2 regions of the Shinella sedimenti genome follow, and region 1 is predicted to be linked to the other one. Evidence: predicted binding sites of a transcription regulator. Region 1 holds the regulator's gene; the other holds the start of a gene.
The links. Region 1 encodes PhoB, which activates phosphate uptake and scavenging genes when phosphate is short. Its sites were predicted from a motif close to TGTCATNNANCTGTCAT; they were not measured.

Region 1 (4,263 bases):
AATGAACGACATTTCCTACAAGATGATCGGCAAGGACGTTTCGGTCTATTACGGCGAGAAGCGCGCCCTCTACGACGTGAACCTCAACGTCCGCGAAAACACCGTTACCGCGCTCATCGGCCCTTCGGGTTGCGGCAAGTCGACGTTCCTGCGCACGCTCAACCGCATGAACGACACGATCGACGGCTGCCGCGTGACCGGCCGCATCACGCTCGACAGCGACGATATCTATGATCCGAACATCGACGTCGTGGAACTGCGCGCCCGCGTCGGCATGGTGTTCCAGAAGCCGAACCCGTTTCCTAAGTCGATCTACGAGAACGTTGCCTATGGTCCGCGCATCCATGGCCTCGCCAAGGCGAAGGCCGACATGGACGCCATTGTCGAGCAGAGCCTGCAGAAGGCCGGCCTGTGGAACGAGGTGAAGGATCGCCTGCACGAAGGCGGCACGGGCCTCTCCGGTGGTCAGCAGCAGCGCCTGTGCATCGCCCGCGCCGTCGCCGTCAGCCCGGAAGTCATCCTGATGGACGAGCCCTGCTCGGCGCTCGACCCGATCGCCACCGCCAAGGTCGAGGAACTGATCCACGAGCTGCGCACCAATTTCACGATCGTCATCGTGACGCACTCCATGCAGCAGGCGGCCCGCGTGTCGCAGCGCACCGCCATGTTCCACCTCGGCAACCTCGTCGAGGAGAACGACACCGACAAGATGTTCACCAACCCGGATGACCAGCGCACGCAGGACTACATCATGGGCCGCTTCGGCTGACGTTTTCGTCGCCTTAGCCCCTGAAACCCGCGTGTATTAAGGACAGAACGATGTCATCGACCCATATTGTCTCGATTTACGACGAAGAACTGAAATATCTCTCCCGCCGCATTTCCGAAATGGGCGGCACGGCCGAGCAGATGGTGGCGGATTCGGTCCGCGCCCTTGTTTCCGCCGATGCGGCGCTGGCCCAGAAGGTCATTTCCGAGGACGTGATCCTCGACAATGCCGAACGCCAGATCAACGAGAAGGCGATCGTCACCATCGCCAAGCGCCAGCCGATGGCGGCGGACCTGCGCGAAATCATGGGCACGATCCGCATTGCCGCGGAGCTGGAGCGCGTCGGCGATCTCGGCAAGAACACTGCCAAGCGCGTGATTGCCGTGCAGAGCTCGGGCATGCCGCGCAAGCTTGCCCGCGGTCTCGAGCATCTGGCCGAACTGGCGCTGATGCAGCTCAAGGAAGTACTCGATGTCTTCGCCACCCGTTCGGTGGACAAGGCCAAGGCCATCCGTGAGCGCGACGACGAGATCGATGCGATCTACACCTCGCTGTTCCGCGAACTCCTGACCTACATGATGGAAGACCCGCGCAACATCACGCCCTGCACCCATCTCCTGTTCTGCGCCAAGAACATCGAGCGCATCGGCGACCATGCGACCAACATTGCCGAAACCATTTATTACATGGCGACCGGCTCCCAGCCCGAGGGCGAGCGCCCGAAGGACGACACCTCGACATCCGTCGTCACGGCCGATGTCTCCGAAGCTTCCGAGTAAACTGGATAGGGTTCTCTACATGGTGCCCAGAATAGCCGTCGTGGAAGATGAGGAGGCGCTGAGCGTCCTCCTGCGTTACAATCTCGAGGCGGAAGGTTTCGAGGTGGATACGATCCTGTCCGGCGACGAGGCGGAGATGCGCTTGCAGGAGCGCATGCCCGATCTTCTCATCCTTGACTGGATGCTGCCTGGTGTTTCCGGCATCGAGCTGTGCCGGCGCCTGCGCCAGCGGCCGGAAACTGAGCGCCTGCCGATCATCATGCTGACGGCGCGCGGCGAGGAGAGCGAACGCGTGCGTGGCCTGGCCACGGGTGCGGATGACTATGTGGTCAAGCCCTTCTCCACGCCGGAACTCGTCGCCCGTGTGCGGGCAATGCTGCGCCGTGCCAAGCCGGAAGTCGTGTCCACGGTGCTGCGCTGCGGGGATATCGAACTCGATCGCGAGACGCATCGCGTTCATCGCCGCACGCGTGAAGTGCGCCTCGGCCCGACGGAGTTCCGCCTCCTGGAATTCCTGATGACCTCGCCCGGCCGCGTCTTCTCACGCTCGCAGCTTCTCGACGGTGTCTGGGGGCATGACATTTATGTCGACGAGCGCACGGTCGACGTGCATGTCGGCCGTCTGCGCAAGGCGCTCAACTTCGCCAACATGCAGGATGTCATCCGCACGGTCCGCGGCGCCGGCTATTCGCTGGAAACCTGAGCGAACGCAATTCCTCCCGAGGACGGAAATGGGCCCTTCGGGGCCTGTTTGCGTCTCGGCGTGCCACTTGCCGCACAAACGAAAACGGAGCCTTCCGGCCCCGTTTCTATTCTTCTGTCGCTAATGTCACCGCGCGCGGCGGCGCTCGGCCGAAGGCTGGTAGGCGAGGCGTTGGTGATAGGTGCAGTACGGCGAGTTGTCAGGGGATTCGCAGCCGCAGAAATGGAAGTCGTCGTTCAGCGGATCGCCGATCGGCCACTTGCAGGTGCGCTCGGTGAGCTGCGTCAGTTCCAGCTTGCGCGACATCGGTACCACGACGTTCTTGCCGCTGATGACGACGGGCAGGTTCTCGGTCTCTACGTCGAAATCGGTGTCGACTTCGTCCTTGGTGAGCGCATTGCCCACCGGCCGGCTGACCGGGCGGGGGGCGTTGGCCGGGCGCGCTGCGAAGTTCGAGGGGCGCGGGGTGGTCGCCGCCGGGCGCTTCGGACGGGCCGAAGCCGGCGTGCCGCCAGCCTTGGCGCGGCCCGGTAGGTTAAGCCGGTGCACCTTGCCGATGACGGCGTTGCGGCTCACGCCGCCGAGCTGCGCAGCGATCTGGCTGGCGCTGAGGCCCTCGCTCCAGAGCTTCTTGAGTTTCTCGACCCGCTCGTCTGTCCAGTTCATGCTCTCGTCTCCGTTCGGCGCTCGCTATGCGGGAATCCCTCATCGCGCCACGAACGAATTCGCAGCCTGAGCGCCCTAACTCTGGTGGTGACTAGTTCCGCCGCATGCAGTCTAGTAATTGGCCCTTAACCTAGAGTCCGGGGGACTCTGTGACAAGAGTCGGGGGAATCGGGGCGAATCGATTTCGGAGTTTTCCCCAACTTGCTGGTAGGGTGTGACTCGATAGCGACACTGTCCATGGATGCCGTGAATCCTCACCCTGCGGGAGGTTCAGTGCGATTTGGAGCTATGCATTTTATTGACATCACGACATGAAATGCAGATAGTGCAGCATGCCGCCGCAAGGCGGCTTTTGATTTTTCTGGCAATCGGAAAGTCAAGCCCCTGAATTTCTTTTCCGCATCCCTTTTGGAGGATACGCGCCATGGCCGATGCCGCGCCGCTCTATGAAACCTATATGCGTGCGCCGCTCCGGTTCACGCACGGGGAGGGCGTCTGGCTGGTCGACGAGAAGGGCGACCGATATCTCGATTTCGCCGCCGGCGTGGCCGTCAGCTCGCTTGGGCATGGTCATCCCCATCTCGTTTCCGCGCTGAAGGAGCAGGCCGACAAGGTCTGGCACCTCTCCAACCTCTATGAGGTTCCGGGTCAGGAAAGCCTCGGCCGGCGGCTGACGGACGCAACCTTCGCGGAAAAGGTGTTCTTCACCAATTCGGGTGCGGAAGCGCTGGAATGCGCGATCAAGACCGCGCGCCGCTACCATTTCGCCAAGGGGCATCCCGGCAAATACCACATCATCACCTTCGAAGGCGCGTTTCATGGCCGCACGATCGCGACCATCGCCGCGGGCGGACAGGAAAAGTACATCGAGGGCTTCGGCCCCAAGGCGGCGGGCTTCCTGAAGGTTCCCTTCGGCGATATCGCCGCCGTAAAGGACGCGATCACCGAGGAAACCGCCGCAATCCTGATCGAGCCCGTTCAGGGCGAGGGCGGCCTCAGGCCGGTGCCGAAGGAGTTCATGCAGGAGCTGCGCCAGCTCTGCGACGAATACGGCCTGCTGCTCATCCTCGATGAGGTGCAGACGGGCGTTGGCCGCACGGGCCGCTTCTTCGCCTATGAGCATTCCGGCGTTGCGCCCGATATCATGGCAATCGCCAAGGGCATTGGCGGCGGTTTCCCGCTCGGTGCGTGCCTTGCGACGGCCGAAGCGGCATCCGGCATGGTGGCCGGCACGCACGGCTCCACCTATGGCGGCAATCCGCTCGCCATGGCCGTCGGCAATGCCGTGCTCGACGTGGTGCTTGCCGATGGCTTCCTGGAGCATGTGCGTGATGTCGCGCTGGTGT
Region 2 (4,263 bases), on a different contig from region 1:
AAGCTTCAGGTGCTCGACGAAACCGGTTGCCTGGACATTGTCCGAATGGGAGATGACGAACTCCTCGTCCTGCGCCGGCGCCACGATATCCTCGCCGAATTCGTCCGCGCGCAAGGCGCGGTCGACCAATGACATGGCCATGGCCTTGCGTTCGCTCTGGCCGAACACGAGTCCGTAGCCGCGCGTGAACTGCGGCGGGGTCTTCGTCGAACCCTTGAACTGCGCGATCATCTGGCATTCGGTGATCTGGATGCGGCCGAGCGACACGGCAAATCCCAGCTCCGGCATGTCGATCTCCACTTCGACCTCGCCGATGCGCACTTCCCCGACAAACGGATGGGTGCGGGCGTAGCCGCGCTGGGTGGAATAGCCGAGCGCCAGCAGAAACCCCTCGTCGCCCCTGGCCAGCGCCTGCAGGCGCAGGTCCCGGGCCATCGGGAATTCCAGCGGCTCGCGCGTGATATCGCCGGGTACATGGCCATCCGGCAGGCTGCCGTCATCCTCGACAAGGCCTTCGCCGGCGAGAATGTCCGACACGCGCATGACCGGTTCACGACTTTCCTCGCGTTCCAGCGGCGCATCGACATCGGCATCCGTCAGCAGGGAGGGGTCGAGAAGACGGTGCGTGTAGTCGAAGGTCGGGCCCAGAAGCTGGCCGCCGGGCAGGTCCTTGTAGGTGGCGGAAACACGGCGTTCGATCGCCATCTCGGCCGTATCGACAGGCTTGGAATAGCCGAAGCGCGGCAAGGTCGTGCGGTAGGCGCGCAGGATGAAGATCGCCTCGATCATGTCGCCACGTGCCTGCCGGATGGCGAGAGCTGCAAGTGCCCGGTCGTAAAGCGACGCTTCGGCCATCACCCGGTCCACTGCAAGGCCGAGCTGCGCGACGATCTGCTCTATACCGATCGCCGGCAGCGAGCGGTCGCCACGGCGTCGGTCGGCTAGAAGCCGGTGGGCGTTGGCGATGGCGGCTTCACCGCCCTTGACGGCAACATACATCGGTCAGCCCTCCTTGATGTGCAGAACGGTGGTGCGCGGCAGGCAAAGGACCCTGCTGCCGGCAACGAGGATCATGTCCACGCCGCGGGGAAAATTCTGCCCGTTCTCAAGCCAGAATTGCGCAAACATGTCCGGCAGGCCGACCGGCGCGATGTGCTCTTGCGTGCGGATACCCGGCCCGGTCATGGCTAACGACCGCCCGCCTTCGAAGGCCTCAATCTCGACAATGAGCGTCGTCGAACGATCCGGATATTCCTGCGTGCCCTGCGCGAAGAGGCAGAGGCTCGGCAGGATCCCGCCCTTCTCGACGAAGGCGAATCGGGCGTTCTGTCGCTCGGCGGTAGGGATTGCGCCAGTGTGGAAGGCAAGCCATCCTGGCAAGGCGGAGGTGGCAAGCGCCGGGGTCAACCACACGTCCGTATCGTGGTCGCACAGCGTGAGCGCAACGGCGCCGGCCGCCGGAGAGAGCGGCGGGGGCGGAGCGACATCGACGGCAATATCACCGACCGTGCCCGGACGGGCCATACAGTCCATCACCGTGCGAAAGACGGCCTGCGCCGCGAAAACCGGCTCCGGGAACCCTCCGGAAAAAGTGCGTGTATCGAGTGTCATCAGTCCTCTCCGCGAACCATGGTGAAGAAGTCGACGCGGGTGGCGGCCGCCTGGCGGGTCTTCGCGGCGTCTTCAGCGACGACACGTGCAGCTATGGCCGCAAGAAGCATCTCGACTTCCGTTTTGCGGTCCGGCTGCTGGAAAAGCGCGTCGAAGATCGCCGCAAGCCGAGCCTTCGCCCCATCCGTGCCCAGCGTCTGGCCGTGACCAACCGTTCCGTCATCAAGACGAATACTGGCGCGACTGACCGTAGCCTCACCGAGATTGAACGGCGCGCCACCACCGCCAATCCGCCCGCGCACCATCACGAGGCCCGTTTCGGGGCCGCGCACCGGCTGCACGTCGGGCTTGTCACCAAGGGCATCGAAGGCGGACTGCAACTCCGTCCGGCTTGCCTTTGAAAGAAGCCCGATCGCTCTCTGCCGCTCGGTATTCGCAGCCTTCACGCCGGCCTCCGCAGATTTTTCAACTGCCGCCATTGCCTTACTCCTACATGTCTATTAATCTAGACAACTGCACATCTAATTCTTGTCTTAAACGGCAGGAATGACAAGGGTGTGACAAATCTTTCATACGGGGGCGAAATGGTGGAACGACAAACTGGCGTTGCGCTCTGGCGGCAGATCGCAGACCGGATGCGCCTTGCAATCAACAATGGCGATTTCGACGAGACCGGCATGATGCCGCCGGAAACGGTTCTTGCCGCCCGGTTTGGCGTCAACCGCCACACGGTGCGCAGCGCCATGGCAACGCTTGCCGATGAGGGTATCGTGCGCGCCATGCAGGGCGTCGGTACCCGTATCGAACGACGTGACAGGTTGAGCTTTCCAATCTCTCGGAGAACGCGGTTCTCGCAGGGTCTGGGAAACCAGGCGCGTGATATCGAAGGTCGGATGCTGGAGGCAGACACAGACGTTGCGCCCGCTGTCGTCGCGCAGGCATTGGGATTGGCGGCAGGAACGCCGTGTGTGCGAATTGAAACCGTCAACAGTGCCGACAAGCGCCCCATATCGCGTGCAACGCATTATTTCCCTGCGGAACGGTTTGCCGAGATGGCCGAAGCTTACGAGAGGACGCGATCGATTACCGCAGCGTTTCGCGAACTCGACGTTTCCGACTATGTGCGCCGGTCGACGGAGATCTCCGCAATCCACGCCGAAGGAGACGACATGCGCCACCTGAAACTCTCGCCTGGAGCGATCATCCTTGTGGCGACGGCCATCAACACCGATCTCACGGGTATCCCGATTCAATATTCGCGCACACGGTTTGCCGCGGACCGCGTCAAGCTGACGGTGGAGCCAGAAAATGACGGTATCGGTGACCCAGGCTAATCCGCATAGGTCACCGACCGTCACGTTTTAATTAATTACAGGATCAGTTCTTAATTAATTACAGGATCAGTTCGCAGTGCCGTCGGGAGTCACGCGCTGGCTCTCGCCGCCCGTGCCGGACTGTGGCGTGGGATCGCGATCCGTCGGAACGGTCTGGCTGTCGATCGCTCCATCCGGTGTGGCTTGGCCGGTACCCGTTGACGTGCCGGTGGTCGATGTGGCCTGACCGCTATCCGCTGGGTCAGAGGGAGCTATACGGTTGCCCCAGAGCTCGACCACGCCCCAGACAAGAAATGCGAGCACGAGGCTGACGCCGAGCACCTTCAGAATGGGAACGCCGGGGCCACCCTGCCTCGTCTCGCGAGCCGCATATTCCTTTCGGACGGGCTCGTGGGTACGGGTGATCGGATCGCCGCGTTCGTCTTTCTGATGGGCCATGGTCAGCACTCCCTGCATTTGATGTCAGGGAGGGAACTTCTCATCCGCATGAAAGTTCCGAGCGTCAGGCTTCGGCGGGTCCATCCAGCCCGAGCGCGTCGATCAATCGGCGCTGCCTGAGCAGGAGCGCGGTGAGCGCGACCACGTCACCACGGGTCGGCTGGTGCGTCATGCTTTCCTGCACCGCCTCGACGATGGCCTCCAGCGTATCAGTGATCTCGCGCGAGACATCGTGCAACTCAACGAAACGCGGGTCTGACGCAGCCGCCGCAAGTGTGGCGACCGAGACGCGCCCGATGCCATGCGGCACCTTTGCCCCTGCATCGGTGTAACCTTCCGGCAGGTCTCCCTTGAGGTTGCTCACGCGTCGCTTGACGATGACGTCCATGATCTGGTCGACGGCCTGACAGGCACCCGCCACTCGGGAGGGATGATCGGTGTCGGCGGCCGCATGCGGCAGAAGCTCAAGCTTGCCCGGATGCCGCTCCGCGACCTTGAGATAGGGCAGCATGGGCCCGCTCAGGACGCCGCTCGCCGCGTTCTTGAAAAGATCGGCATCGATTGCGGCATGGCGCACCCGGCCGGAAGCCAATGCCTTGTCCAGCGCGGCGGTGTCCACAACCTCGCCTCGATCGTAATTGACGAGCACGGCGCCGCTGTTCATCGCTGAAAGCACGGCCTCGCCTACAAGCCCGGCATTGGCGTAGCGGCGGGTCTCGGCGTCCAGCCGACCGAGGCCGACATGGACGGAGAGAACATCCGCACCGTTCGCGGCCTCGACAGGCGTTTGTGCGAAGTCGAAGCCTTCTGCTTCAATCCATTGCCGGTGGCTCTCGCGGGCGTAGATCGACACCCGCATGCCGAAAGCTCGGGCCAGTTT

Region 2: the regulator PhoB is predicted to act here: its motif matches at 2,158-2,174, upstream of phnF (phosphonate metabolism transcriptional regulator PhnF).

The regions. Positions count from the first base shown of each region.
Region 1 is NZ_JAKVIN010000003.1:327,096-331,358, forward strand. It holds gene pstB (phosphate ABC transporter ATP-binding protein PstB) at 1-769, shown strand, start outside; gene phoU (phosphate signaling complex protein PhoU) at 820-1,548, shown strand; gene phoB (phosphate regulon transcriptional regulator PhoB) at 1,568-2,251, shown strand; gene MKI86_RS08990 (GcrA family cell cycle regulator) at 2,378-2,917, opposite strand; gene MKI86_RS08995 (aspartate aminotransferase family protein) at 3,342-4,263, shown strand, end outside.
Region 2 is NZ_JAKVIN010000007.1:341,078-345,340, forward strand. It holds gene MKI86_RS17915 (carbon-phosphorus lyase complex subunit) at 1-999, opposite strand, end outside; gene phnH (phosphonate C-P lyase system protein PhnH) at 1,003-1,611, opposite strand; gene phnG (phosphonate C-P lyase system protein PhnG) at 1,611-2,090, opposite strand; gene phnF (phosphonate metabolism transcriptional regulator PhnF) at 2,196-2,945, shown strand; gene MKI86_RS17935 (hypothetical protein) at 3,012-3,383, opposite strand; partial or broken gene MKI86_RS17940 (NAD(P)-dependent oxidoreductase) at 3,448-4,263, opposite strand, start outside.